Regions from separate parts of the Modestobacter sp. SYSU DS0875 genome, predicted to be linked through region 1. Evidence: riboswitches for the same ligand, from Rfam matches in the RefSeq annotation. Region 1 holds a riboswitch; each other region holds the start of a gene.
What was found. A riboswitch is a leader RNA that binds a small molecule or an ion and turns the genes downstream of it on or off. The one in region 1 is predicted to bind thiamine pyrophosphate.
Positions count from the first base shown of each region.

Region 2: linked by a shared signal. The riboswitch ahead of ACI79Y_RS09610 (alcohol dehydrogenase catalytic domain-containing protein) and the one ahead of thiM (hydroxyethylthiazole kinase) in region 1 are both predicted to bind thiamine pyrophosphate.
Region 3: linked by a shared signal. The riboswitch ahead of thiC (phosphomethylpyrimidine synthase ThiC) and the one ahead of thiM (hydroxyethylthiazole kinase) in region 1 are both predicted to bind thiamine pyrophosphate.
Region 4: linked by a shared signal. The riboswitch ahead of ACI79Y_RS07235 (purine-cytosine permease family protein) and the one ahead of thiM (hydroxyethylthiazole kinase) in region 1 are both predicted to bind thiamine pyrophosphate.

Region 1 is NZ_JBJHAH010000020.1:48,330-55,536, reverse strand. Features, by position in the region: gene ACI79Y_RS13410 (DNA polymerase IV) at 1-1,123, shown strand, start outside; gene ACI79Y_RS13405 (tetratricopeptide repeat protein) at 1,265-2,206, shown strand; gene thiD (bifunctional hydroxymethylpyrimidine kinase/phosphomethylpyrimidine kinase) at 2,228-3,061, opposite strand; gene thiE (thiamine phosphate synthase) at 3,058-3,723, opposite strand; gene thiM (hydroxyethylthiazole kinase) at 3,723-4,517, opposite strand; TPP riboswitch at 4,510-4,603, opposite strand; gene ACI79Y_RS13385 (hypothetical protein) at 4,749-5,357, shown strand; gene ACI79Y_RS13380 (LamG-like jellyroll fold domain-containing protein) at 5,354-6,739, shown strand; gene ACI79Y_RS13375 (GNAT family N-acetyltransferase) at 6,786-7,207, shown strand, end outside.
Region 2 is NZ_JBJHAH010000012.1:91,606-98,812, reverse strand. Features, by position in the region: gene ACI79Y_RS09625 (FAD-dependent oxidoreductase) at 1-582, opposite strand, end outside; gene ACI79Y_RS09620 (potassium channel family protein) at 737-1,636, shown strand; gene ACI79Y_RS09615 (MFS transporter) at 1,640-2,890, opposite strand; gene ACI79Y_RS09610 (alcohol dehydrogenase catalytic domain-containing protein) at 2,923-3,933, opposite strand; TPP riboswitch at 3,924-4,032, opposite strand; gene ACI79Y_RS09605 (hypothetical protein) at 4,037-4,246, opposite strand; gene ACI79Y_RS09600 (hypothetical protein) at 4,393-4,719, shown strand; gene ACI79Y_RS09595 (SDR family NAD(P)-dependent oxidoreductase) at 6,368-7,153, shown strand.
Region 3 is NZ_JBJHAH010000014.1:68,047-75,253, forward strand. Features, by position in the region: gene ACI79Y_RS10790 (VOC family protein) at 2-379, opposite strand; gene ACI79Y_RS10795 (PadR family transcriptional regulator) at 472-840, shown strand; gene ACI79Y_RS10800 (hypothetical protein) at 903-1,520, shown strand; gene thiC (phosphomethylpyrimidine synthase ThiC) at 1,631-3,427, opposite strand; TPP riboswitch at 3,421-3,534, opposite strand; gene ACI79Y_RS10810 (HNH endonuclease signature motif containing protein) at 3,780-4,709, shown strand; gene ACI79Y_RS10815 (M18 family aminopeptidase) at 4,737-6,026, opposite strand; gene ACI79Y_RS10820 (hypothetical protein) at 6,025-6,156, shown strand; gene ACI79Y_RS10825 (hypothetical protein) at 6,196-6,465, shown strand; gene ACI79Y_RS10830 (AAA family ATPase) at 6,503-7,207, shown strand, end outside.
Region 4 is NZ_JBJHAH010000009.1:32,727-39,933, forward strand. Features, by position in the region: gene fabG (3-oxoacyl-ACP reductase FabG) at 1-41, opposite strand, end outside; gene ACI79Y_RS07215 (DUF6297 family protein) at 112-1,656, opposite strand; gene ACI79Y_RS07220 (ABC transporter ATP-binding protein) at 1,684-2,373, opposite strand; gene ACI79Y_RS07225 (TenA family protein) at 2,366-2,998, opposite strand; gene ACI79Y_RS07230 (thiaminase II/PqqC family protein) at 2,995-3,606, opposite strand; TPP riboswitch at 3,729-3,840, shown strand; gene ACI79Y_RS07235 (purine-cytosine permease family protein) at 3,832-5,166, shown strand; gene thiE (thiamine phosphate synthase) at 5,163-5,783, shown strand; gene thiO (glycine oxidase ThiO) at 5,837-6,964, shown strand; gene thiS (sulfur carrier protein ThiS) at 6,961-7,164, shown strand; gene ACI79Y_RS07255 (thiazole synthase) at 7,169-7,207, shown strand, end outside.

The DNA of each region.
Region 1 (7,207 bases):
CGGCACCGCTTTCCTCGGCGGCCGGTTCGCCGCCTACCGGCGCACGTCGGAGGTGGTCATGGGCCTGCTCCGCGAGCTCTCCCCGCTGGTGGAGCCGGTCTCCATCGACGAGGCCTACGTCGACCTGGCCGCCGGCGGGCACGACCTGTCCGTCGCCGGCGTCACCACGCTGGCCCGCGACCTGAAGGCCCGCATCGCCGCGGCCACCGGCGGGGTCACCGGCTCGGTCGGCGTGGCCACCTCCAAGTCGCTGGCGAAGATCGGCTCCGAGCTGGACAAGCCCGACGGGCTCACCGTCGTCCCGCCCGGCTCCGAGCTCGAGGTGCTGCACCCGCTGCCGGTGCGCAGCCTGGGCGGGGTGGGCCCGGCCACCGCCGAGCGGCTGGCCAGCATCAAGGTGACCACCGTCGGCGAGCTGCACCGGCTGTCGCTGGTCGACCTGACCAGCCTGGTCGGCCAGGCGCACGGCACCGGCCTCCACCGGCTGGCCCGCGCCGACGACGACCGCCCGGTGGTGGCCGACCGGGAGGCGAAGTCGGTCAGCGCGGAGGAGACCTTCGCCCGCGACCTCACCGACCCCGCGCGGCTGGCGGCGGAGATCGAGGCGCTCGCGGTGCGGGTGGGCACCCGGCTGCAGCGCTCGGGCACCTCCGGGCGCACGGTCACCCTCAAGGTGCGCCGGTTCGACTACTCGACGCTGACCCGTTCCCAGACGCTGGCGCATGCGCTGGACGAGCCGCGGCAGATCGCCGAGGTCGCCCACCGGCTGCTGGCGGGGGTGGACCGCAGTGGTGGGGTGCGGCTGCTCGGCGTCGGTGTCTCGGGGCTGTCGCCCTACGCCCAGGGCGACCTGTTCGCCGAGCGTGACCCGGAACCGGCGGCGCCGGTCGTCGAGCAGGCGCCCGAGCCCGAACCGGTCGAGCACCGGCCCGCGGCCGTGACCTGGTACCCCGGTCAGGACGTCGTCCACGCCGGGCTCGGTGCCGGCTGGGTCTGGGGCAGCGGGCTGAACCGGGTGACCGTCCGCTTCGAGGGACCGCGGACGGCGCCCGGGCCGGTCCGCACCCTGGCCGCCGACGACCCGGACCTCGCCCCCGGCGACCCGCCGGACTGGACCGGCTGAGGCCCGGCTGCAGCACGTGCAGCAGGCGCACAGTGCCGAGGAAGGCCCGGCGGACGGGTGGAACTGGCGGATCCCCCGGACTGGTCAGTCCGGGTGCGCAGGCGGTCGACGGACGGCCGGGAGCCACCCCAGACTGCCCGCATGACCCGGGACGGCGCGGCGGAGGCCGAGATCGACGACCTCATCAACCGTGGCTGCGACCTGGCCGAGGCCGGGGACCACGCAGCCGCGGTGGTCGCGTTCGGCCGGGCCGCCGTGCGCGGCTCGGCGCTGGCCTGGTTCAACCTGGGCAACAGCCTGGCCGAGCTGCGGCGCTGGGACGAGGCGGTGCACGCCTACCAGCGGGCCGCGGCCGACGGTGAGGACGACGCCTGGCTCAACCTGGCGATCGCGTTGTTGCACGTGGAACGGTGGGCCGACGCCGAGGAGGCCGCCCGGGAGGCGCTGGCCGCCGGCGACCGCGCCGCCTGGGCCACCCTCGGCACCGCCCAGCTGGAGCAGGGGCAGTGTGAGGCGGCCCGGGCCGCGTTCCGTCGCGGCGCGGAGCTCGGTGACCCCGACGCCGCCGCCCAGCTGGCCTGGTCGCTGCGCGAGGACGGCGACCTGGCCGACGCGCAGGCCTGGCTGCAGCGGGCCGTCGACGCCGGCGACGCCCACGCGCGGGCCGTGCTGGCCTGCTGGCGGTGGGACGAGACGCGCGACCCGGCGCTGGAGGGCGAGCTGCGGGCCGGCGCCGACCGGCACCCCTCCACCCGGGTCGACCTGGCCGACCTGCTGCGCACCGCCGGCCGGCTGGAGGAGGCGCGCAGCGTGCTCGAGGCCGGGGCGCTGCGCAGCGAGGAGGAGAGCTGGCGACCGCTGGGCAGCCTCCTGGCCGAGGAGTTCGACCACCCGGTCGCGGCCGCGGCCGCCTACCGGGCGGGCATCGACGCCGGCGACCTGCACTGCCACCACGACCTGGGCGTGCTGCTGCTGGACCAGGGCGACGTCGACGGCGCCATCGAGCAGCTGCTGCGCGGGGCCGAGGGCGGCGACCAGCTGGCCGCCCGGGTGCTGCGCCAGGTGCTCGACGCGGAGAGCTGAGCGCTCACCACCAGCCGGCCCTCACCACCAGCCGGCGAAGTGGTGCACCGGGCCGTGCCCGGAGCCGACGCCCAGTGTCTCTCCGGCGGCCAGGGCGGCCTGCAGGTAGTCCCGCGCCCGCTCGACCAGCGACGCCCAGTCCACCGGCCGCCCCGCCTGCTGCTCGCGGGCGGCCAGCGCGGCCAGCGCGGAGGAGAGCGTGCAGCCGGTGCCGTGCGTCGACGTCGTCGCCACCCGCGGGCGCCGGGTCTCGACCACCGCGTCGGCGGTGACCAGCACGTCCGTGCTGAACTCGCGGCCCTCGTCCCCCCCGCCCAGGTGCCCGCCCTTGAGCAGCACCGCGGCCGGCCCCAGCGCCAGCAGCGCCTGGGCCTGGCCGGGCAGCTCGTCGACCGTCGTGGCCGGGGCGACGTCCAGCAGGGCGGCGGCCTCGGGCACGTTCGGGGTGATCAGGTCACTGACCGGCAGCAGGTCGGCGCGCACGGCCGCGACCGCCTCCTCGGAGATCAGCCGGTCACCGCTGGTCGCCACCATCACCGGGTCGCACACCACCGGGCCGCCCGGCCGGTCGGCCAGCGCGGCGGCCACCTCGCGGACCACCTCGGCGGTGCCGAGCATGCCGAGCTTGGTGGCGTGCACCGTCACGTCGGCGAACAGAGTGCGCAGCTGCTCGCCGACGAACTCCGCCGGCACGCCGTGCACGCCGGTGACGCCGCGGGTGTTCTGCGCGGTGAGCGCGGTGAGCACGGTGGTGCCGTAGGCGCCCAGCGCGCTGAACGTCTTCAGGTCGGCCTGGATGCCGGCGCCGCCGCTGGGGTCGGAGCCGGCGACGGTGAGGGCGACGGCGGCGGTCATCGGTCGATCAGCTCCTGGGTCAGGGTGGCCCGCAGCGCGCGGGCGGCGGCCGCGGGGTCGGGGGCGGCGCAGATGCCGGAGACGACGCAGACGCCGTCGACGCCGGTCGCCCGCACCTCGGCGGCGTTCGCGGCGGAGATGCCGCCGATCGCGACGGCGGCGATCCCGCCGGCGTGCGCCCGGGCGGTCAGCGACCGGGTGCCGGCCAACCCGAGCCCCGGGCCGGCATCGGGCTTGGTCGGGGTGGCCCACACCGGGCTGAGCCCCACCACGTCGACCGTGCCCGGCGGCAGGGCCAGCACCCCGTCGAGGTCGGCGTCGCTGCCCACCGAGACCCCGACCAGGGCATCGGTGCCGAGCAGGGTGCGCACCTCGCCGGGCGGGAGGTCGTCCTGGCCGACGTGCACCCCGTCGGCGCCGGCGAGCAGCGCGACGTCGACGGCGTCGTTCACGAACAACCGCACCCGTGGGGTGGGGGCGAGCACCGCCTGGACAGCGCGGGTGAGCGCCAGCAGGTCCCGCCGGCTGGCGGTCTTGTCCCGCACCTGGACGGCGGTCACCCCGCCGGCCACCGCGGCGGCCACCACCTCCGGCACCGACCGGGGTGCGCAGAGCAGGGTGTCGGTGACCAGGTACAGCGTGGGGTCGAAGGCGCGTCGCATCAGGCGGCGCGGACGTCGGCGCGGGTGAGCGCCTCGCCGTCGAGGGCGTCGAGCGCGTCGAGCCACTGCGGGGCGAAGGTGCCCGGCCCGTCGGCGAGGTCGGCGGCGACCTCGGCGGCCAGCGCCACGTGCGCGTGGGCGGCGACGGTGCCCAGCAGCGGGTCGCCGGTGGCGGCGACGTAGGCGGCGGTCAGCGCGCCCAGCGCGCACCCGGCGCCGGTGGTGCGGGTGAGCAGGACCGAGCCGCCGCCGACGCGCAGCGTGCGCTCACCGTCGGTGACGACGTCGACCGGACCGCTGACCGCCACCACCCCGCCGGTGCGCCGGGCCAGGGAGGCGGCGACCTCCACGGCGTCGTCGGGGGCGGCGGTGCTGTCGACACCGCGTCCGCCGGCCCCGGCACCGGCCAGGGCGAGCACCTCGGAGGCGTTGCCGCGGACGACCGTGGGCCGCAGCTCGACCAGGTCGGCGGCGAGGGCGGTGCGGAACCCGAGCCCCCCGACGGCGACCGGGTCGAGCACCCACGGGGTCCCCGCCTCGCCGGCGGCACGAGCGGCCAGGCGCATCGCGTCGGCGGTCCGCTGGGAGACGGTGCCCACGTTGACCAGCACCGCGGAGGCGACGGCGGCGAACTCGCCGGCCTCGGCCGGGTCGTCGACCATCGCCGGGGCCGCGCCCACGGCGAGCAGCGCGTTGGCGGTGATCGTCTGCACCACGGTGTTGGTGAGGCAGTGCACCAGGGGTGCGGTGTCGCGCAGCGCCTCGCGGGCGGTGCGCAGGGAGATGGCGTCCACGCGGTGACATCCCTTCGCCAGTGCGAACTGGAGCAGGTTCGACGGGTGTGATCTCAGTCCCGGGCGGGACACCCCGTGTCAGGACTCCGACGCTAACACCGGTCCTCGACCCCGTTCACCCGGCGGAGTGAGGAGGTGGCCGCACGCCTGTCTCTCCAGCGTCGACGTCCTTACTGTCCGGGTTCAGACGACCGCGCACCGTGCGGCGTCCCGAACCCGCGGAGACCCCGGATGCGCAGCCTTCTCCTCCGGCACGGCCGGGCCAGGCACGGCGTGGTCGGCTGCGCGGTGGCGGCGCTGGCGCTGGCCACCGCCCTGGTCTGGCAGTCCTCGTACGCCGGGTTCACCGCGACCACTCCGGCCCACGCCCTGCCCACGATCAGCACCGGGACGGTCACGCTGACCGACGACGACGCCGAGGGCACGCTGTTCACCGTCGACGGGCTGAAGCCGGGGGCGAGCGACCGGCGGTGCATCGTGGTGACCTCCCAGGGCACTCTCCCGGCGACCGTCCGCCTCTACGTCACCGGTGTGTCCAGCCGCAAGGGCCTCGCCGACCACCTGCGGCTGACCGTGCGCTCGGGCACCGGCGGGACCTTCGCCGGCCCGGGGGGTTCGGGCTGCTCGTCCTTCCGCTCCCAGAACACCGTGTACGACGGGACGCTCAGCGCCTTCCCCGCCGACGACTGGGCGAGGGGTCGGGGCGGCTGGGACACCACGGGCACCTCCGCCGAGCAGCGGACCTACGAGGTCAAGTACACGCTGCCTGCGGGCACGCCGCTGACCGTCCAGGGTGGGTCGGCCACCGCGACTCTCGTCTGGGAGGCGCACAGCCGATGACGCAGCACACCCGTCGGCCGTCGCTGGCCGCCCGTGCCCTCACCCTGCTGGCCCGCACGACGCTCGGGGTCCTGGTCCTCCTGCTGCTGGCCTCCGTGCTGCCGGTCGTTGCCGGGTGGCAGTCGACCGTGGTGATGTCGGGGTCGATGTCGCCGGCCGTCGAGGCCGGTGACGTCGCCGTCGTCCGCCCCGTCGACATCCCCGAGCTCACTCCCGGTCAGGTCCTGCTGGTCGACGACCCCGACTCCCCGGGGCAGCTCCGGCTGCACCGCCTCGTGGCGGTGGAGTCCGGCGGGTTGCGCCTGCGGGGCGACGCCAACCCGCAGCCGGACGGGACGCTGGTCGACCCGGCTGCCGTGCACGGTGTCGGGACGCTCCGGCTGCCCTCCTTGGGCCTGCCGGTCCTGTGGGCCGCCGAGGGCCGCTGGCTGCCGCTCGGCGCGACAGCACTCGGCCTGGCCGGGCTGCTTGCGGTGGCCCGCCTCCACCGCTCAGCCGGGGCGCAGCCCCGCCCGCCCGGTGCCGGCGGCGCCGGCCGCGGGGGCCGGCGCCCGCTGCGGTCCCGGCGGGGGCGGGCTGCCGCGGCAGCTGCCGGCGCCGCACTGCTGGTCGCGGCCTGGCCGGGTACCGCGGGCGCGGTGTTCACTGCGAGCACCGCGAACCACGCCAACGCCTTCACCGCCGCCCGGTACTTCTCCTGCGCGGGAGCCGGGGCAGCCGCCCCGGGGTACTTCCCGCTGCAGGAGACCAGCGGATCGGTGGCCTACAACAGCGGCACCGCCGGCTCGGTGGCCAACGGCCGGTACGCCGGGACCGTCTACAGCTCCTCGAGCGGCCCGGCGGGCTGCGGCGCCAACGGCACCCGGGCGATCCAGCTCGACGGCCGCGGGCAGATGTACACCTCGTACCCGATCACCAACCCGCAGACCTTCACGGTCCAGCTCTGGTTCCGCACCACCACCGGCCAGGGCGGCAAGCTGGTCGGCTTCGGCAACGGGACGAACGGGGACCAGTCCAGCGCCTACGACCGGCACGTCTACATGACGAACACCGGTCGGCTCGTCTTCGGCGTCTACAACGGGACGATCGCCACGGTCACCTCGCCGCGCCCCTACAACGACGGCGCGTGGCACCTGATGACCGCGACGCTGTCACCGGGCAACGGGATGCGCCTGTACGTGGACGGCGAACTGGTGGGCGCGCGGACCGGGGTCTCCGCGGAGAACTTCACCGGCTACTGGCGCATCGGCTTCGACAACATCAACACCTGGCCGGACGCCCCCACCAGCTACTGGTTCACGGGCTCGCTCGCGCACGCCAGCTTCCACCTGTCGGAGATGTCGGCGAACGAGGTCGCCGCGCAGTACGCCGCCGGCAGCTGACCAGGCCGCCCGAGCTGCGCCCGCGGGGGACCGGCACCATGCCCTGGTGACCGACGCCCCCGTGATGCGCACCGCCCGCTTCGCCGAGCTGACCCCGGCCGAGCTCTACGGGATCCTCCGGCTACGGGTCGACGTCTTCGTCGTCGAGCAGGCCTGCCCCTATCCGGAGCTGGACGGCCGGGACACCGAGCCCACCACGCAGCACCTCTGGTTCGAGGACGTCGACGGCGCGGTGCTGTCGACGATCCGGGTGCTGCACAACGGCGGGGACCGGGCGATCGGCCGGGTCGCCACCGCGATCGGCGCCCGGGGTCGCGGGCTGTCCGCCCGGTTGATCGAGCGGGGCATCGAACTGTGCGAGGGCCGCACCATCGACATCGGCGCGCAGGCGTACCTGGAGGGCTGGTACGAGCGGTTCGGCTTCCGCCGGTCCGGCCCGGACTACGACGAGGACGGCATCCGGCACCT
Region 2 (7,207 bases), on a different contig from region 1:
CGGCAGCTCGGCGTCGTCGGCCAGCCCGGCGGCGGAGCGCACCGCGGTCGCGGCGTCGCCCTGCAGGTGCCGGTAGGGCACCTGGTTGCGGGCGAGGAACTCCTTCAGCTCCTGGGTCTCCGCCGACCACTGGTGACCGAGCAGGGTGATGCCCTCGAACGGCGCCGGCGCGGTCCGGCCCCACTGCTCCAGCAGCTCGTCCAGCACCGGGTAGAGCTTCTCCTCCGGCGGGTCCCAGGGCTTGAGCAGGTAGTGGTCCAGGTCGACGTCGTTGATCGCCCGGATCGCGGTGTCGGTGTCGGCGTAGGCGGTGAGCAGCACGCGCTTGGCGCCGGGGACGAGGTCCATCGCCTGCTCGAGGAACTCGACGCCGGTCATCCCCGGCATCCGGTGGTCGGCGAGCAGCAGGGCGGTCACCTCGCCGCGGGCGGTGAGCTCGCGGAGCACGGCGAGCGCGTCGGGGCCGCTCTCGGCACGGACGACGCGGTACCGGTCACCGTAGTGACGGCGGAGGTCGCGGGCGACCGCACGGCTGACGGCGCGGTCGTCGTCGACGGTGAGCAGGACGGGTCTTGCGGGCACGGCACCTCCGGTCGAGGCCGCGAGGGATGGTCGTCCCCGGGTGGGGGCGCCCCCGGTGGCACCGGCCATCCAACCCCTCCGGGCCGTCCACCGGTAGCCGTTCCGTTCCCGCCCGGCCGCGGGTGCCTGCGCCGGTCCCTGGCAGGCTGGCCGGGTGGACGGGCTGTGGGGCTGGATCGTGACCGTCGTCGGCGCACTGGTCGTCCTGGCCGTGCTGCGGGACGTGTTCCACACCCTCTGGCACCCGAGCGGCAGCGGCTGGCTGAGCAGGCACCTGGTGGCGGCCGTCTGGCGGGTCTCGCGGTGGCGCCGCCGACGGGCGCGCACCGGGATGCTGGCCGGCCCGACGGCGCTGGTGCTGGTGATCGTCGTCTGGGTGGCCGCCATCACGCTGGGCTGCTCGCTGGTGTACTGGCCGCACCTGTCCGGTGGCTTCCTGCTGGGCAGTGAACTCGACCCGGACAGCCGGGCCGGCTGGCTCGACGCGCTCTACGTCTCCACGGTCACGCTGGCGACCCTCGGGTTCGGCGACGTCGTGCCGTCCGCCGGCTGGCTGCGGATCGTCGTGCCGATGCAGGCGCTCCTCGGCTTCGGCCTGCTCACCGCCTCGGTGACCTGGGTGCTGCAGATCTACCCGGCGCTGGTCCGGCGGCGGGTGCTGGCGCTCCGTCTGGCCGGGCTGCGCGCGGGCCCGATCGACCGGCTCGTCGGTGACCCGGAGGGGCGGCTCGCCGCGCCGCTGCTCGACGGGCTCGCCGCCGACCTGGTGCAGATCCGGGTCGACCTCACCCAGTACTCCGAGACCTACTACTTCCGGGACGGCGAGGGGGACGCCTCGCTGGCCGCCACGCTCGGCACGGTCGTCGACCTGCAGCGGGCGGCCGGGGAGGCCCCCCGGGAGGACGTCCGGGTCGCCGGGGAGCTGCTCCGGCTGGCGGTCGAGGACCTGACGAGGGTCCTCGACGAGCAGTTCCTGCACCTGGACGCCGGGCTCGAGGACGTGCTGGCGGCCTATGCCGCCGATCACGGTCACCCGGGGCTACGCCCGGGCTGACGGTCAGCTGACGGGGCGGATGGTGCGCGGCATCGCCAGCGCCATCACCAGGCCGAGGCCCAGCACCGCGGTGCTCACCCCGAAGGCCCACTGGTACGAGAGGGCGTCGGTGAGCCAGCCGGCGACCAGGGGTCCGCAGACCGCGCCCAGGTCGGCGACCATCTGGAACACCGCGACCACCCGGCCGCTGCGCGCGGGGCTGACGTCGCCCACCACCGCGGCCGGCACGCTCGCCAGCAGCGAGGCGGCCAGCCCGAAGCTCGCCATGGACAGCAGGAACAGCCCGGTCGCCGGTGGCAGCACCAGGACGGCGAGGGACGCGGTGGCCAGCGCCGCGCCGAGCACCAGCGACGGGCGACGGCCCCAGCGGTCGGCCAGCGCTCCGGCGCGCAGCAGCCCCAGTGCCTGGGCGACCGAGCCGGCCAGCAGCCCGGCGCCGGCCCAGGCGACCGTCTTGCCGAGCTCCTCGGTCACGTACAGCGGAACCAGTGAGTTGCGCACCCCGAACAGCACCCAGCCGACACCGAGGTTGGCCACCAGCGCGGCCAGGTAGGCCCGCGACCGCAGAGCTGCCCGGAGGCCTCCGCTGGGCGCCTCCGCGCCAGGGGCGGCCGCCGTGTCGGCTTCGCCGCCCTGGTCGACGCCGGAGGCCACCGGCTCGGCCGGCACCTCGGCTGCCGGCCGCGCGGGGGTCCGCAGCAGGACCAGTGCGACCGCCCCGGCGACCAGCAGGAAGCCGGCGTAGACGAAGAAGGGCAGCCGAGGGGAGATCTCGGCGAGGAATCCGCCGGCGCCCGGACCGGCGATGCCGCCGAGGATGAAGCCGCCCTGGTAGGTGGCCGCGGCCCGGCCACGCTGCGCCGCCGGGGCGGTGCGCAGCAGCAGCGAGAGCGCGGCCACGGTGAACATCGCGCTGCCCACGCCGCCGGCCGCGCGCAGCGCCACGAACACCGGGTAGCTCCCGGCGAGCCCCGCCGCACCGGTGGTGACCGCGACGATCAGCAGCCCGGCCGCCAGCACCACCCGCTCACCGATCCGCTCGACCAGCGAGCCGCCGGCGAACGCGGAGACGAACCGGAAGAAGGCGAAGGCGCTGACCGCGAAGCCGACGGCCGTCGTCCCGACCCCGTAGGACCGGGCGAACAGCGGGATCGCCGGCGCGACCACGCCGAAGCCGAGCGCGACGACGAAGGCGACGACGGCGAGCACGCCGACCTCGCGGGGCAGTGCGGTCTCCCCGCGGCGGCGTCGCACGAGGAGCGATCCTGGCACGGCCCCGCGGGCCGCTACGGGGTGAGCACCAGCCGGCCGGCGACGTCGCCGGTGCGCAGCCGGTCGAGCGCGTCGTTGACCTGGCTCAGCGGCAGGGTCCCGGCCACCGGGGGAGCGAGCTGGCCGGCCGCGGCGAGGGCCACGGCCTGCTCCAGCTCGGCGAGGGTGTTGCCGACGCTGGAGATGACCCGCTGCTCGGCGACGACCATCGCCAGCGGGCTGACGGTGAGGGAGTCGGCGCTGTACCCGACCAACGTCAGCCGGCCGCGCCGGCCGAGCACGGCGGTGGACAGCTCCAGCGTGGCGGAGACGCCGGCCAGCTCCACGACGACGTCGGCGCCCTGGCCGCCGGACAGCCGCGTCACGGTGTCGGCCAGGTCGGCGGGGGCCACCGCCGCCGTCGCCCCGGTCGCGCGGGCGGCGGCGCGCCGGGCGTCGTCCCGGCTGACTGCGACGACGGTCGCGCCCCGACGGCGGGCCTCCTGCACCGTGGCCAGCCCGACCCCGCCGCTGCCCATGACGACCAGCAGGTCACCGGGTTCGACGGCGGCCTCGGTCAGCGCGTGCACGGCCGTGGTGCCGGCGCAGCACAGCGGCGCGGCCTGCTCGAACGACAGCTCGTCGGGCAGCCGAACCAGGCAGTGCGCGGGGACGACGAGCTGCTCGGCGAAGGCGCCGTCCGCGGCGAAGGCGAGCACACCGCGCGGCGCCAGGCAGAGGTTCTGCCGGCCGCGCAGGCACCAGCGGCACGAGCCGCAGAAGAGGTAGTAGTAGACGGCCACCCGGTCGCCCGGGGCCCAGCCGGTGACCGCGGAGCCGACCGCCTCGACCGTGCCGGCGGCCTCGTGGCCCAGCGTCATCGGCTTCTTCGCCGGCTCGTAGAGCCCGTCGGTGAAGTGCAGCTCGGTGCCGCAGACACCGGCGGCACCGATGCGCACGCGCACCTCGTCCGGGCCGGGTTCGGGCACCGGGACGTCGTCCAGGGCCAGTGGCTGGTGCGCCGCGTGGAAACGGGCAGCGAGCATCGGGCAGCTCCCTCCGCCGGTACGAACCGGATCAGGTTGGACGGTCGGCGGGGGTCGTCCGCCGTCTCAGCCCGCGCCCGGGCTCCCGTGTGCACCGGAGAACCTACCCGGCGTCCTCCAGCGGCTCGACGCGGCGGAGGAACGAGCGGATGGCCAGGTGATGGGAGAGCGACTCCCGGTGGTCGTCGCAGGCCGTCCAGACCTTCTCCCGGTCCGGGGTGTGCAGCTTCGGGTTGTTCCAGACCAGCCGCCAGCGGGCCTGGTTGGTGCAGCCCTTGCCCGAGCAGATCATCGGGGTCGTCGCATCGGTCATCCGCGCAGTCTGCCGGGCGCCGCCGACGTGCCTGTCAAGGCCGGTCATGCGTCTGTGGACAGGGTTGTGACTCGCGAATTCGGGTGGTGGTCGGCGCCCAGGTTCGGTGATTCCCGAACACAACCTGGGAGCTGACGGAGTTCGGGGTGGCGTCCTACCTGATGGAGGCCGGCGGACCGCCGGTGATCGAGTCGACGACCCTGACCGGGGTGAACCAGTGGCGGGTCGAGGTCGCCGACCCGCTGACACCCCATCCGAATCCGCTGGTCCAGCCGCACTTGTACTCGGCAATCGATGACCAGGCCCACGGCAACGGGAAGCTGGAGAAGGGTGACCTGGTCACCGTTCTAGACTCGCGCGACGCGCAGGTGACCCGGCTACCGGTCGGCACACTGCTGCCGCAGGGTATCGACACCGACGACTACGGGGTGTTCCGTACCGAAACCGCGGTGATGGTCCTCCCGCCGCTCTGAGATGGCGACGCGCAGCTGGGCAGGGTCCGAGGGCGAAACGCAAGTGGAGTTCAGATCGGCGTAGTGCTCCTCGACTGGCTCGATACACCACGCGAGTTCGGCGTCAACGGCGTGACCCGGGAAACCGAGCCGGGGCGAACCCGCGCGGGCAGAGACGAGGGCGGGAGGGCCTGATCGATCCGGGGCGGGCTGGGCCTCCGCCGGGGCCACGGGGATGAAACCGGCGGAGGCTTGGGGACGAGAGAACTTGGGCGGTCTGTGCAGTGTGGCCGCGTGTTCGTCGATGAGGCAGCCGCAGGGTTTGGCCAGGGCAACGACGACTGGTTCTCGAACGCCTTGAACGCGGGCGTACTGCTCTTCTGTGCCGGCTCGCCATCCTCGCCGTGACCCTGTCGGCATGACTGGCCAGCAACTGCCAGCTATACGCTTGCGCCATGACCGTTTCATCCCTGCTGCGACGACCGGCGGTCTTGTTGTACACAGCGGCCAGCACCTTATTGTTAGCAGTCGGGCTTGGAGCCTATGGGATTTGGAGGACCCTCAATCTAACCGGCGCGGATGACTCATGCGCCGCTGCAGCAACTCGCTGGGATGACTCTTACCGGATTGAACATCCTAATGCAGACGACGGAGTATTCCCTTTTGGGATTCAGTGCAACGCACTTGAGAACACCGTCCCATCGTGGCTGAACATTATATTCGTGGTCGCCGTCGTGGCGTCTCTGCTGACCTTCGCCATGTGGTTGCTTGCGGAACTCTTGGAGAGGCGAGCTAGGCGCACTGGGTTCTAGTCAAAGTGCTCTCCGCGGGTCGCCCAAGTTGAGCGGTCGGCGCCATGTATTCGCCATCCGAGGCTGAACCTAGAAGTCGTTGCAGGGACCCGACCATCTCGGGCACCATCCGATTCGGCATCAGGCCTGCGACGTCTGCGCGGCCGGCCCACCCGTCCCACGGCTAGTTCGTCTGCTTCTCCTCGACCTGCTCGGCCTTCCTGACCCGGTCAGGCTCGCCGGGATCCTCCGTGCCAGCGCCCTGGCTGGGTTGTTGCTGCCAGCCCCGGATCCGTTCGAGCGGCCGGGAGGTGTCCGTGGGCGACGCACGGACGATGGGCGCCCCTGCGCCGAACGTGGTGGCCGGACTCCCTGCCGATGACCCGGAGTGTCCGCTCGCGGTGCGGTTGTGCTCGGCACTGGACGCGCTGGCGACCGATGAGCTGCACGGGTTGTCCGACGGGGCGGTGCTGGACCGGACGGCGCTGCTGGTGCGGGTGGTCAATTGTGCTCAGGCGGAGCTGACCCGGACGGTGCGGCACGCGACGATGACCCAGGCCGTCGAGCACAACGGGCTCAAGAGCATGCGGTCGACGACCGCGAGTGGGAGCTGGGGACGCCGGACGAGTCGGCCCCACTACCCCCGTACTAGGAGCCGACAGCGTTCCTCGTCGACGGAGCGAGGCTCGTCTTCGCGCGACCCACTGCGGGGTCGGCATCCGCCAGACGATGTCCGGGATGCAGCCAGCCGGTCGTGGACGCCGCTGTGTGCTCGTCCACAGCATCGCTGCCGTCACCTCAACGAGGAGACAGCCGGGGCGGAGCTGGCCTGCCCGGCGCACGGTTCCGTTCCACCGGGTCGGGGTATCCGCACGCCCATGACTGAGACCAAGCCGCTCGCCCTGGTCACCGGCGCCTCCAGCGGCATCGGGCTGGAGCTCGCCAAGCAGTTCGCCCAGCACGGCTACGACGTCGTGGTGAACGCCGAGGACCACACCATCGACACCGCCGCTGCGAAGGTGCGCGCCGAGGGCACCGAGGTGATCCCCGTCCAGGCCGACCTCCGCACCCCGGAGGGCATCGAGCAGCTGTGGACCCGGGTCCAGGGCCTCGGGCGGCCGCTGCGGGCTGCCGCGCTCAATGCCGGCGTCGGCCGTGGTGGCGCCTTCGTCGACACCGACTGGGCCGACGACCTCGAGGTCATGCAGCTCAACGTGGTCTCCACCGCCGCGCTGCTGAAGTTGGTGCTGGTGGAGATGACCGGCCGCAACGAGGGTCGGGTGCTGGTGACCTCCTCGATCGCCTCGACGATGCCCGGGGCCTACCAGCCGGTCTACAACGCCTCGAAGTCCTTCGTCCAGTCGCTGACCGAGGCTGTGCAGCAGGAGCTCAAGGACTCCGCCGTCACCATCACCTCGCTGATGCCCGGCCCCACGGACACCGACTTCTTCCGGCGGGCCGACCTGGAGGACACCGCCATGGGCAAGGGCCCCAAGGACGGCGCCGCCGAGGTCGCCGAGCAGGGCTTCGAGGCCATGATGAAGGGGGAGAAGCAGGTCGTCGCCGCCTCGCTGATGACCAAGGCGCAGGGCGCGATGAACAAGGTCCTGCCGGATGCCTTCAAGACCTCCGCGCACGAGGCGATGGCCAAGCCGCGCGACTGACCTCCCGCTCGACCGCTCCACGCGACGCCCCTCCCGGTCCGCCGGGAGGGGCGT
Region 3 (7,207 bases), on a different contig from region 1:
CTCAGTGGCGCCGGGGCAGACCGTCCGGCCGGGCGTGGCCGAGGACGTTCAGCACGTGGCCGTCGGGGTCCCTGGTGAAGAAGCGGCGCACGCCCCAGGGTTCGTCGGTCAGCGGGTGCGCGATCTCGGCCCCCGCGGCGACCGCCGCCGCATGGGCGGCGTCGACGTCGTCGACCTCGACGGACACCGCGGGCAGGACCGGCGCCGTGGCCTCACCGGTCAGCAGGCTCAGCTGGGTGCCCGGCGTCCCGGGGCTGGCCAGGGTGGCGATCCAGTCGTGGTCCATGACCACCTCCAGCCCCAGGACGTCCCGGTAGAACGCCACGGCTGCGGGCATGCCCCGGGTTAGGAGGTCGGCCACGACCCGCTGGACGGTCATGGCGTCAGCGTCCGGCGCTGCCGTCGACCACGTCGTGAACGAATCGGCGCAGGTACTTGGCGACGCCTGGTAGCTCCTCTACCTTGTGTCGCATGACAGCCGACGCCGACCGGCAGGCGCAGCTGCTGCGGGGTGCCCTGGACGTCTGCCTGCTCGCGCTGCTCGCGGAGCAGCCGACCCACGCGTACGACCTGGTGGTCCGCCTGGAGCAGCGGGGCCTGCGGGACGTCGGCTACGGGACGATCTACCCCCTGGTCGGCCGGCTGCGGCGTCTCGGGCTGCTCGACGAGCGCGCCGAGCCGAGCCCCGCGGGCCCCGCGCGCAAGGTCTTTAGCCTCTCGGTCGCGGGGCGGGCCGCGCTGTCCGAGTGGGTCGGGCAGTGGCTCGCCACCACGTCCGCCGTCCGCGGGCTGCTGGCGTCAGCAGGGGCACTGCCCAGCTACGAGGAGGAGCGAGCATGACGCCGTCCGGAGGATCATCGCGGAACCCCGAGCTCAGGGCCGTGGAGCGGGAGTGGCGCCGGATGCGGCTCCCGCGCGCCGCGCGGCGCGAACTGCTCGACGAGGTGGGTGCCGACCTCACCGCTGCCGCGGCCGACGGCGTCACCCCGGCTGAGCTGCTGGGGCCCGACCGTGCCCGGTTCGCCCGGGAGGCCGCGCAGGCCCGGGGCTTCCCGCCGGCCCCGGCGGCCTGGTGTCGCACCGTGTTCGGCGGCGTGCTCGGCGCCGCGGTCGCCCTGGTCGTCGGCTACGTCGTGGTGGTCGTGCTCGCCCCGCCGCTGCTGGCCTCGGTGGTCCAGCTCGACGGCAGCTACCCGACGGCGGGCCCGGTGCTGGCCTACGTGCTCATGGGGCTGGTGTGCCTGGCCGGCACCCTGGTCGCGCTGGCGACGGTGCTCCGCGACCGGGAGGCGGCCAGGGCGACGGTGACCCGGGCCGCCGTCCTGCTGCCCGTCGTGGGCGGGATCGGCCTGCTGGCGGCGATGCGGCTCGGCGCCGACCAGGACCTGACTCCCGGGCTCGTCGTCGCGCGGGTGCTGGTGGTGCTGGCCGCCGTCGTCGCCGCGATCGCCGGTGCCCGCTGGTGGGCGTTGCGCGGAGTTGACCGGGCGGAGCCGCGGCGCCGGGCGACCATGCGGTGACGCCGATCAGGTGGGCGTTCGGTGGCGACCTCCTGCGGTGCGCCGGCCTCGCCGCACGTCGTCCACTCGGCCCACAGGCGGCGCCGGCCCGTCCCGGCGCCGCCTGTGGATCAGGGGCGCGCCGGGTCCTCCGGTGCCACCGTCTGCGCCAGCTCGGCCATCGGCAGGTACACCCGCCCGCCCTCGTCGCGGAACTGGGCGGACTTCTCCGCCATCCCGGCCCGGAGCGCCTCGGCGTCGTCCAGCCCCTTCTGCGCGGCGTAGGCGCGCACGTCCTGGCTGATCCGCATCGAGCAGAAGTGCGGCCCGCACATGGAGCAGAAGTGCGCCGTCTTCGCCGCCGGCGCCGGCAACGTCTCGTCGTGCATCTCGCGGGCCGTGGTCGGGTCGAGGGAGAGGTTGAACTGGTCCTCCCAGCGGAACTCGAACCGGGCGTCGGAGAGGGCGTCGTCCCAGGCCTGGGCGCCGGGGTGCCCCTTGGCCAGGTCGGCGGCGTGCGCGGCGATCTTGTAGGTGATGACGCCGTCCTTGACGTCGTCCCGGTCCGGCAGGCCGAGGTGCTCCTTGGGTGTGACGTAGCAGAGCATCGCCGTCCCGTACCAGCCGATCATCGCCGCGCCGATGGCGCTGGTGATGTGGTCGTAGCCGGGTGCGACGTCGGTGGTCAGCGGGCCCAAGGTGTAGAACGGCGCCTCGTCGCAGACCTCCAGCTGGAGGTCCATGTTCTCCTTGATCTTGTGCATCGGGACGTGTCCCGGCCCCTCGACCATCACCTGCACGTCGTGCTCCCAGGCGATCTTCGTCAGCTCGCCCAGCGTGCGCAGCTCGCTGAACTGGGCCTCGTCGTTGGCGTCGGCGATGCAGCCGGGGCGCAGCCCGTCGCCCAGGGAGAAGGTCACGTCGTAGGCGGCCATCAGCTCGCACATCTCGCGGAAGTGCGTGTAGAGGAAGTTCTCCTCGTGGTGCGCCAGGCACCAGGCCGCCATGATCGACCCGCCGCGGGAGACGATCCCGGTCTTGCGGCCGGCGGCCAGTGGCACGTACCGCAGCAGCACCCCGGCGTGCACGGTCACGTAGTCGACGCCCTGCTCGAACTGCTCGACCAGGGTGTCCCGGTAGATCTCCCAGGACAGGTCCTCGGCCTTGCCGTTCACCTTCTCCAGCGCCTGGTAGATCGGCACCGTCCCGATCGGGACGGCGCTGTTGCGGATGATCCACTCGCGGGTGGTGTGGATGTTCCGGCCGGTGGAGAGGTCCATGACCGTGTCCGCGCCCCACCGGGTCGCCCAGGTCATCTTCGCGACCTCCTCCTCGATCGAGGAGGCGACGGCGCTGTTGCCGATGTTGGCGTTGATCTTGACCAGGAGGTTGCGGCCGATCGCCATCGGCTCGGACTCCGGGTGGTTCACGTTCGCCGGCAGGACGGCGCGGCCGCGGGCGATCTCGCTGCGGACGTGCTCGACGGAGACGCCCTCGCGCAGCGCCACGAACTCCATCTCGGCGGTCACCTCGCCGCGGCGGGCGTAGGCCAGCTGGGTCACCGTGCGGCCGGGCAGCGCCCGCCGCGGCTGGTGGGTCGTGGCGAAGACGCTGTCCAGGTCGCGCCCGTCGTCGGTGCGGCGACCGTCGTCGATCGGCTGCACCGGGCGGCCCGCGTAGGTCTCGGTGTCACCGCGCTCCCCGATCCAAGCCTCGCGCAGCCGGGGCAGACCGCGGCGGACGTCGGTCGAGATGCCGGGGTCCGTGTACGGCCCGGAGGTGTCGTAGAGGACGACGCTGTCGCCGGTGGTGAGCTGCACCTCCCGCATCGGCACCCGCAGGTCCGGGCGGCTGCCGGCCAGGTGCGTCTTGCGGGAGCCGGGGAACGCGCTGTCCTGGGCCTCGGTCGGGGTGTGGACGGCAGTCATCAGGGGTTCCTCCCTACGCCGGTGCTAACCGGGTCAGGTGCGAACGGTCAGCGGCCGGTCCTGCCGCCCTCTCAGCCTCGGTTCGTGAGGCTCCCGCGGGTCGTGGTGAGCCTAGGGCTGGGCTGCTCCATGGCGCCAGCCCCCGTGGGCTCCGCGCCCCACTCGTCCCCGCGGGCGAGGGCACAATCGGCCGTATCGATGCTGGTCAACGGCTTGCGCGCTTGCTCCTTCGAACGTGATCGAATGCGTCGACACGCCGGCCGGTTCCGTCATCGAGGGCTCCGCCGCGCCCTCTGGCGTGTCGACGGGGTCCCCACTGGTCGGCGGTCTGTCGGCCGGCCCGCTCGGCACGGTGCAGGCTGCGGATCGGGAGGTCGCGCGGCAGACCGCCTGCGCGATGAGCCCGGAGCGCTGGGCGGCCCGGGCCGAGGTGCTGCGTCCGGTGAGCGAGTGGGCCGCCCGGGAGCTGGTCGTGGCCCTGTCGATCACCGCGGAGGCCGTCGAGGGGCTGCTCGAGCGCTCGTTGACGCTGGTCCACCGGCTGCTGGGTGACACGACGCGCTGGTGGGCTGAGCTGGAACAGTGGCTGCTCGCCGACGATGTCGGGCCACCCGATCTCCCGGACCGGTTCAGCGGCACTGCCAGTGCGCCCGCCGACGCCTGCCGGGCCGACGCGGTCGACGAAGCGGCCCGGCGAAACGGCCCAGCCGGTCAGGTCGACGCCGCCGACGACGCCCTGGCCGCGCTGGAGGCCGCCGCCGACGAGCAGCGGGCGGTGCTCGCCGATCTGCTCACCCGGAACGGGGGTGGTGGCCTCGCCGACCGCCCGCGGCTCGTGCTCGCCGACGCGTTGACCGGGAGCTTCCTCGCGCTGACCGGCCTCCCCGAGCTCCGCCGCGCCACCGCCTGCGGTGCCCGGCGGTGCCGGCAGCGACCCGGGGAGTGCACGCACGACCGCACCGGCCGTCCGCGCATCGGCCCACCCGGCCCGACCGACGGCTACCGCCCCGGAGCCGAGCTGGACCGGTTCGTCCGCGCCCGCGACCGGCGCTGCCGGTTCCCCGGCTGCCGCCGCCGCGTGCCCTGCGGCGGTGAGCTCGACCACGCCGTGGCCTACCGCGACGGGCCGACGAGCGCGGCCAACCTGACCGGCTACTGCACCACCGACCACCGCGGCAAGCACCAGGCCCCCGGTTGGCGGCACGAGCTGGCCGCCGACGGCGCGCTCACCGTCACCATCCCCACCGGCCTGACCGCCGTCACCACCCCGCCGCCCTACTGAGCCGTGGAGCTCGGGCAGCAGTGCGGTTCAGTCGGTGAAGCAGGCGGTGAGCGCCGCGACCATCAGCGGGACGTCCCGGGCGCTGGCCAGCTCGCGGGCCGAGTGCATCGCCAGCATCGGCGCGCCGACGTCCACCGTGGCGACGCCCAGCCGGGTCGCGGTCAGCGGGCCGATGGTGCTGCCGCACGGCAGGTCGGCGCGGCTGACGAACCACTGCACCGGCACCGACGCCGAGGCGCAGCGCTCGGCGAACCACGCGCCGCCCACCCCGTCGGTCGCGTACGCCTGGTTGGCGTTCACCTTCAGCACCGGACCGCCACCCAGTTGCGGGGTGTGGGCCGACTCGTGCCGTTCCCCCCGGGTCGGGTGCACGGCGTGCGCCATGTCCGCGCTGACCAGCACGGACCGGGCGATCGTGCGGTGCACGGCCTGGGCGTTCCCCGGGTCGGTGGCGGCCACCAGCCGGTCGACGACGTCCTCCAGGAAGCTGCCCCGCGCCCCGGACATCGATCCGCTGCCCACCTCCTCGTGGTCGTTGCAGACCAGCAGCTGCGTGCGCTCACCGGCCGGCGCGCCGATCAGCGCGGTCAGCCCGGAGTGGCAGCAGGCCAGGTCGTCCAGCCGCGGCGCGGCCACCCAGCTGCCGTCGGCGCCGGCCCGGGCCGCCGGCTGGGTGTCGGCCAGCACCAGGTCGTGCCCGACGACGTCGTCCACCCCCACCCCGACCGCCGCCGCGACCGCCTCGCGCAGCCCCGGCTCGGTGCCCAGGTCGCGGTCCCACACCGGGACCAGGTGCCGCTGCGGATCGAGGGTGAGCCCCTCCCGCACGCTGCGGTCCAGGTGGATCGCGAGCGACGGCAGCCGGAGCGGTGCCCCCGGCAGCTCGACCAGCGCCTCCGCGCCTCCGCGCAGGGCCACCCGGCCGGCGACGGTCAGCTCGCGGTCCAGCCAGGTGTGCCACAGCCCGCCGCCGTACGGCTCGACGCCCACCAGTCGGTATCCGGCCTGGCGGACGTCGGAGTGCGGCCGCACCCGGAACGTCGGGGAGTCGGTGTGCGCGCCGACCAGTCGCATCCCGGTCTCCGCCAGCGCTCCGGTCCCCAGCCGGAAGGCGATCAGGCTGCCGCCCCGCCGGACGACGAAGTGCGCCCCGCCCGGGGAGAGCTGCCAGCTGTCGGTCTCGACCAGCTCGGTGAACCCGGCCTCGACCAGCCGGCGGGCCATCTCGGCCACCGCGTGTCCCGGCGAGGGGGAGGCGTCGATGAAGGCGCGCAGGTCGTCGCCGAGGGAGAGGTCGTCGGTCGGGGGCTCCGGCATGACGCCCATCGTGCCCCGGCCGGGCGGAGAGCAGATCGCGGGGACGGCGCTGCCGGTCGCGGCGCCCCCCGACCAGATGGGCGCCGCGGGCGTGGCCCAGTGCCGGCGCGCCTGGGGTCCGCCCGCCTGACCTGCGTTTCCCGGAGCCGACGCGGGTAGGGGATTCCCCGTGGCGGACGACGACATCGAGATCAGGGCCCAGGGCGAGCGCGAGTACGTGGTCGTGCAGGCCACCGAGGCCGACGACGTGACCACCTGGTTCACGCTCTCCCCCGAGGTGCTCGACCGGCTGGGCACCGACGACGAGGAGGACGTCGTGCTGCGCACCGTGCGGTTCCTCCGCCGGCACCAGGACGTCGCCGACTTCCCCGACGTCATCGAGCTGGAGGACGTCATCGCCAGCTACGAGGACTACCTCCCCGCCATGACGGAAGACTGATCGGACGCGACGGCCCAGCGGTGGGATGCTGCGGAGCGTGACCTCGCCCACCGACCCCGCCGCGCTCGCCGACGCCCTCGAGTCGACCGGCTACCTGCCGGACGAGGGCCTGGCGACGGCGGCGTACCTGGCGCTGGTCATGCACCGGCCGCTGTTCCTGGAGGGCGAGGCCGGCGTCGGCAAGACCGCGCTGGCCCGGGCGCTGGCCGAGGTCACCGGCCGGCCGCTGTACCGGCTGCAGTGCTACGAGGGGCTGGAGGCCAGCCACGCCCTCTACGACTGGGACTTCGGTCGCCAGCTGCTGCACCTGCGCGCCGCCGAGGCGGCCCACGCGACCGGCTCCGCCGCCTCCCCCGACGACGTGGCGCAGCTGGAGGCCGGGCTCTACGACCGCCGGTTCCTGCTGGCCCGCCCGCTGCTGCAGGCGCTGGAGGATGCCCCGTCGGTGCTGCTGGTCGACGAGGTCGACCGGGCCGACGACGAGTTCGAGGCCTTCCTGCTGGAGGTGCTCAGCGACTTCACCATCTCCGTCCCGGAGCTGGGCACCATCCGGGCGGAGACGCCGCCGCTGGTCGTGCTCACCTCCAACCGCACCCGCGAGGTGCACGACGCGCTCAAGCGCCGCTGCCTCTACCACTGGCTGGAACACCCGGACTTCGAGCGCGAGGTGGCGATCCTGCGCCGCCGGCTGCCCGAGGTGACCGAGGAGCTGGCCCGCCAGGTCGCGCAGGCGACCGGCCGG
Region 4 (7,207 bases), on a different contig from region 1:
CGCGCCGCCCCGGTGATGATCGCCGTCCGCTGCTCTGCCACTGCATCTCCCTGCGAGTTGGTTGCTGTCGAGTCGTGTGCTGTCACTCCTGTGCATACACCCGTGCGGCCGTCAGTCCTCCGGGCGGGCGGTGAGGACGGCGAGGGCGCCGACGGCCAGTGCCCAGCCCAGCTGCACCGGCACCCACACCGCCGACGGCGTGCCCACCAGCAGGGCGATGCCGAACGGCACGGTGCCCACCACGCCCAGGTCGGTCCCACGCACCAACGTCTGGCCCACCCCGGTGGGCACCGCGCCCATCGGGGTCGCCACCACCGGCCCCGACCAGTCCAGCTCCGGCCGGTAGCCGCCGCGCACCGCGGCACCGGCCCACGCCGGGGCGACCGCGACACCGAGCCCGGCCCACACGACCATCGCGCCCGTGCCCTGGCCGACCAGCGCGCCGGAGACGCCGCACACCACGACCAGCACGGCCAGCGGCACGACCGACCGCAGCCGGACGACGACGTCGGCCGAGAGCGGCAGCACCCGGTCCAGCGCCGGGGAGGCCTGCGCCCGCCGGCTGGGCTCGCCCAGCGCCACCGCCGCCAGCGCCCACCCCAGCACGGCGGCGACCGCGACCAGCGCCGGCAGGTTCCCCAGGCCGGACGTGCGGGCGGCCAGCACCGGCAGCGCCGCGCCCACCGCCAGCTGACCCCAGCGCCACGGCGACCGGGTGAGCACCACGAGGTCGGCGGCGAGCAGCGCCGACCGGGCACCGCGCACCCGCCGCCACCGGCGCGGCCGCCGGGGCGCCCGCGGTGAGCTGGCCAGCGCCCGGCCCAGCTCGCGGGTGTCCATCGAGAACGTCGAGGCGGTCGCGTACTGCACGATCTCCCCGCGCGCCCGCAGGTCGCCGGCGCGCAGCCGGCCCAGCCGGCGGTCGGCGGCGACCACCCCGAGCACCGCCAGCACCCCGGCGACGACGGCGGCGGCTGCCAGCGGCGTCCCGGTCGGCTGCACCGCCCAGCCGGACACCGGGCCGGCGTCGACCGCGGCCAGCACCGTCCCGGCGACCGCGGCGCCCACCACCGCCGAGCAGGCCAGCGCCCCTGCGGCGGTCGGCAGCCGACGGCCTCGGCCCGCCGCCTGCAGCACCACCAGCAGCCCGGCGCCGGCCGCGGTGAGCAGGGCCGCGGCGGACACCCCGACCAGCACGTCGGCCGCCGCGGGGTTGCTCGTCGGGGTGGCGCCCGGCACGGCGAGCAGCACCGGGACGACGACCACCGCGGCCGCCGTCGCCGAGATCAGCACCACCCGGAACAGCTCGCCGCGCAGCAGCCCCCGACGGTCGGCCGGCAGCGGCAGCCACCAGACGGCCGCGGCAGGGGTGGCGCTCACCGGGCCGAGCCGGGCGAGCACCCAGGCCAGCCCGGCGACCACCAGCACGGCGGCGACCAGCGAGGTGATCGCCCCGGGCAGCACCGCGGCTCCGGTGGCCGGCCGGGCGGCGATCTGGACGCGCAGGCTGGAGACGGTGCCGCCGACGACCGCGACCAGGACGCCCAGCGAGGTCAGCCAGCCCACCACGTCGCCGACCAGGCTCACCCAGCTGGTGTCGGCCCGCGCCGCTGTCGCCCGGCGGGTGACCCGGCGGACGGCGGCGCCGCTGAGCACCGGGGCCCCGGCGGTGACCGTCAGCGGTCAGCCCTCCGACAGCACGGCGACGGCCTCGTCGGGGGAGAGCAGCGGGCACTCCTCGTCGTCGACGACCAGCACCTCGTCGGCCAGGGTGCGGAGGAACTCCGGGTCGTGGCTGGCGAACACCACCGTGGCGCCGGCGGTGACGTCGTCGCGCAGCCGGGCGGCCAGTTGCCGGCGCATCCCGGTGTCCAACCGGCGCTCGGGCTCGTCGAGCACCAGCAGCCGGGCCGGGCGCACGAGCGCTGCGGCCAGCGCGAGCCGCCGCCGCTGCCCGGAGGAGACCGCCGAGGGCAGCGCCTCGGCCCGCTCGGCCAACCCGAACGCCTCGACCTCCCGGGCGACGACGTCCTCGGGGTCGGCCACGCCGTGTCCGCGGGCGGTGAGCAGCAGGTGCTCCACCCCGGTGAGCGCCGGGAAGAAGGCGTCCTCGTCGAGCACGGTGGCCACCTCGGCGCGGAAGGACGCCGAGCGCTCGTCGACCGGCTCCCCGGCGTAGCGCACCGTCCCGCCGAGCGGGGTGAGCAGCCCGACCAGGGTCTGCAGCACGGTCGACTTGCCCGCGCCGTTCGGTCCGACCAGGCCCAGCGCGGTGCCCGGCTGCACCGCCACGGTGACCGGGGCGCAGACCGGCTCGCCCGCGGCGTAGCCCACCAGCAGGTCGTCCGCCGCGAGCAACGCCGCCTCAGGCACCGGCCCAGGCGGCGTCGAAGAAGCCCACCTCCAGCTCCATGGCCCGGCGGAAGGCGGCCCGCACCGCGACGAGCTGCTCGTCGGCCGCGCCGGCGCACAGCTGGTCGAGCAGCCGCTCCAGGGTGGCGGCGAGCTCCTCGAACTCCGGCGCGGCGTAGGTGTCCACCCACTCCCGGTAGGGCCCGGCGGCGCGCGGGGCCAGCTGCTGCCCCAGATGGGCGTACAGCCGCATGCACGGGGTCATCGCGGCGCAGGTCAGCGCCGCGTCCCCCCGGCCGGCGGCGTCGAGCAGGAAGTCGACGTAGGCCGACGTCGCCGGCAGCGGCTGGACGTCGGCGAGGTCGATCCCCCACTGCTCCGCGTAGCCCGCGTGCAGCCGCAACTCCTCCTGCACGCCCGCCCGCAGGTCGGTGAGCACCGCGCGCACGCCGGGGTCACCGCTGCTCTCCGCCCCGAGCCGGTAGGCCCGGGCGAAGGCGTCGAGGAAGAACGCGTCCTGGGCGACGTAGCCGGCGAACCGCTCGCGGGGCAGCGTGCCGTCGGCGATCCCCTGCACGAACGGGTGCGCCAGCGCCGCCGCTGCCAGGTCGGCGTCGGCCGCCCAGAGGCCCGCCGCGACGCTCACGCCGCGCCCCCCGCCGTGGTGCCCATCGCCATGTCCCAGAACGCCACCTCGGCGGCGACCACCTCGGCGAACACCGCATCCGGGTCGGCGGCCGGGAACGCGTCGGCCGCCGCGGCGAGCCCGGCCACGTAGCCGGCGAACCCCGGCACGGTCCAGTGCTCGACGAACTCGCGGTACTGCGGGGCCCCGGGAAGGGCGCCGGACCAGGCGTCGAGGTAGGTGCGCTCGATCGTCCACAGCGCGGTCAGCCCGGTCGGGACGTCGGCGCCGTCCAGCCGGGCCAGCAGCTCGGCGTAGGCGGTGGTGGCCGACAGCGTCGGGGCCTCGAGGTCGAGCCCGCGGGCCGCGGCCAGCTGCTCGAACCAGGCCAGCTCGTCGACCAGCGCGACCAGACCGCCGGCCAGCACCGCCTGCGCGGGCCGGGGCGCCCGGGCCAGCAGCCGGGCCTGGAAGCGCAGCAGGTCGGCGACGAACCGGGCGTCCTGCACCAGCCAGGTCTCGAAGGCCGCCACCGGCACGGTGCCCTCGCGCACCCCGGTGAGGAAGGGGTGGGCGGTGGCAGCCCGCCAGGCGTCGGGGGAACGGGTCAGCAGCTCGTCGACCGGCACGACCGCGACTCTAGCCAGCCCGGCGACGCCAGCCGAGTTCCGAACGGGGTGTTCCGGACGAGGGGGTTCCCCGGCGGTGCACCCCCGCGCCCCGGTGGCCTACTGTGGCGGGCGTCATGGCCGATGCCATGTGCGGGAGCTCGGGCGGAACCGGGCTGAGAGGGCGGCTGAGCGCCGCCGACCGCTGGAACCTGACCGGGTAATGCCGGCGTAGGGAGCGACACCGTGAGCACCGATACCCCTCCGTCCCCTGTCACCGGGGACGCCCCCCTCACCCTCACCGAGGCGCCGCCGCGCACCCTCGGGCTGCGCGACGCGCTCGGCCTGTGGGGCAACCTCGGCGTCAGCCTGCTGCTGCCGGTGGCCGCGGTCTACGTGGTGCTGCCCGGCCGCTCGCTGGCGGTGACGATCGGCGCCATCGTCGTCGGCGCCCTCATCGGCGCGGCGCTGCTGGGCGCCACCGCTGCCGCCGGCGCCCGCGAGCAGGTGCCGGCGATGGTGCTGCTGCGCGGCCTGCTCGGCCGGCGCAGCTCCTACCTGCCGACGGCGCTGAACCTCGTGCAGTGCGTCGGCTGGGCCACCTTCGAGATCGTGATCATCGCCGAGGCCGCCTCCCGGGTGCTCGACGCGCCGCGCTGGCCGTTCGTCCTCGGCGCCGGGGTGCTGGCCACCGCGATGGCGCTGCGGCCGCTGGGCGTCGTCCGGGTGCTAGCCCGCTACGCGGTGTGGGCGGCGCTCGCCGCGCTGGTCTACCTCTACGTGCAGGTGCTCCGCGAGCCGCTGCCCGAGCTCGCCGAGGGCAGCGCCACCTCGTTCTGGACCGCCGCGGACATCGTCATCGCGCTGCCGGTCTCCTGGATCCCGCTGGCCGCCGACTACACCCGGCACGTGCGCAGCAGCCGGGCGGCCGGCCTCGGCGCGGGCCTGGGCTACGGCATCGCCACCGTCGTCATGTTCACCCTCGGGGTGCTCGCGCTGGCCGCCTACGGCAGCGCCGGGCTGGACGTCATCGACGCGCTGCTGGTGGTGCCGCTGGGCGCGCTGGCGGTGCTGCTGCTGGTGGTCGTCGAGCTGGACGAGGCGTTCGCGAACGTCTACTCGACCGCCGTCTCCGCGCAGAACGTCGTCGCCCGGGCCGACCGGCGGGTGCTGGCGGTCGCCGTCGGCGCGGTCGCCACGCTGCTGGCGCTGACCTTCGACATCGCCGCCTACGAGCCGTTCCTCTTCCTGATCGGCGCGGTGTTCGTGCCGCTGGCCGGGGTGTTCCTGGTGGCCTACTGGCTGCTGCCCCGCGGCGCCTGGAACACCTCCGACACCGCGCCGGCCCGCCTGGAGCTGCTGCTGCCGTGGCTCGCGGGATTCGTCGCCTACCAGCTCACCCTGCCCACGTACTTCGCCGGCCCGGGTGCCGGCTGGACGACGTGGTGGACCGAGCGGCAGACCGACCTGGGCATCGACCCGGCCAACGGCTGGTCCGCGTCGCTGGTCAGCCTGGCGGTGGCCGTGCTGCTCACCCTGGTCGTGCGGGCTCCGGCGCTGGTCCGGGGGCGCCGGCGGTGACCCTGGGACGGCTGCACGTGCTCACCGACGCCCACGGCGGGGCGGCGGCGCTGGCCGCGGTCGAGGCCGCCGTCGCCGCCGGGGCGCCGGTCGTGCAGGTCCGCGCCAAGGGCGGCACCGACCGGCAGCTGTACGAGTTCGCCCGCGCCGTCGTCGCCGTCTGCGCCCCGGCCGGGGCGACCTGCCTGGTCAACGACCGGGTCGACGTCGCCCTGGCCGTCGGCGCCGCCGGCACCCACCTGGGTGCCGACGACCTGCCGCTGGCCGCCGCCCGCCGGGTCGCCGGCCCCGATCACCTGCTCGGCGGCACCTGCCGCGACCCCGGGCTCGCCCGGCAGCTGGTCGCCGAGGGCGCCGACTACCTCGGCGTCGGCCCCGCCTGGCCCACCACCACCAAGACCGGGCTGCCCGACGCGCTGGGCCCGGGCGGCATCGCGGCGGTCGCCGCCGCGGTCGACGTCCCGGTGATCGCCATCGGCGGGGTGACCGCGGCGCGGGTGCCGGCGCTGCTGGCCGCCGGGGCCACCGGGGTCGCCGTCGTGGGCGCGGTCTCCGCCGCCGCCGACCCCGCCGCGGCGACCCGGGAGCTGCTGGCCGCACTGGACGCCGCCCGGTGACCGCCCCCGCCCCTGCCCGCCAACATGGCCATCTTGGCGGAGGTGAGGAGGCCGTGGGCGGTGACCGGGTGGACGTCGTCGTCGCCGGGGGCGGGCTGATCGGTCTGTCGGTGGCCTGGCGGGCCGCGCAGCGCGGGCTGTCGGTCACCGTCGTCGACGATGCACCCGGTGCCGGTGCCTCCGCCGCGGCCGCCGGGATGCTCGCCCCGGTCACCGAGGCGTCCTACGGTGAGGAGGCGCTGCTGCGGCTGTGCGTGGCGTCCCTGCAGCGCTACCCCGCCTTCGTCGCCGAGCTCCAGCAGGCCACCGGTCTCCCCGTGGAGCTGCGCACCGCCGGGACGCTGGTCGTCGGGTTCGACGCCGACGACGTTCGCCAGCTCGACGAGCTGCACGCCTTCCAGACCGAGCTCGGGCTGGCCGCCGAACGGCTCACCCCCCGGGAGACCCGCCGCCGGGAGCCCGCGCTCACCCCCCGGGTCCGCGGCGGGCTGGCGGTCGACGGCGACCACTCCGTCGACGGGCGCGCACTGCACGCCGCCCTGCTGGCCGCCGGCACCGCCGCCGGGGTGCGGCTGGTGCGCGACCGCGCCACCGAGCTCACCGTGGCGGCCGGCCGGGCCACCGGCGTCGTGCTGGCCGGTGGCGAGGAGCTGGCCGGCGGCACCGTCGTCCTCGCCCTGGGTGCGCACAGCGGGAGCCTGCCCGGCGTGCCGCCGCTGCCGGTGCGCCCGGTGAAGGGCCAGATCCTGCGGCTGGCCGGCGCGGGCGGGCTGCTGGGCGGCACGGTGCGGGCGCTGGTCCGCGGCCGGCACGTCTACCTGGTGCCCTACGGCGAGGGCCGGCTGATCGTCGGGGCCACCGTGGAGGACCGCGGTTTCGACGCTCGGGTGACCGCCGGCGGCGTGCACGAGCTCCTGCACGACGCGATCGAGGTCGTTCCCGAGGTCGCCGAGCTCGAGCTCACCGAGACGCTGGCCCGCTGGCGCCCCGGCACCGCCGACAACGCCCCCCTGCTGGGCGCCTCCTCGCTGCCCGGGCTGGTGCTGGCCACCGGCCACCACCGCAACGGGGCCCTGCTCACCCCGGTGACCGGCGACGTGATCGCCGAGCAGCTGACCACGGGCCGGCTGCCGGCCATCGCCTCGTCGTTCACCGCCGACCGGTTCGGGAGGACCGCGTGATCACCCTCTCCGTCAACGGCGCCCCCGCCGAGCTGCCCGACGGCGCCACCGTCGCCGACCTGGTGGCCCAGCGCGCCCCCGGCCACGACCGGGTCGCCGTCGCCCGCAACGGCGACGTCGTGCCGCGCAGCAGCTGGCCGGCGACGCCCCTCACCACCGGCGACACCGTCGAGGTGCTCGCCCCGACCGCAGGAGGCTGAGCGCATGAGCACCGCAGAGGAGCTGGGCGCGGCGCTGGCCGCC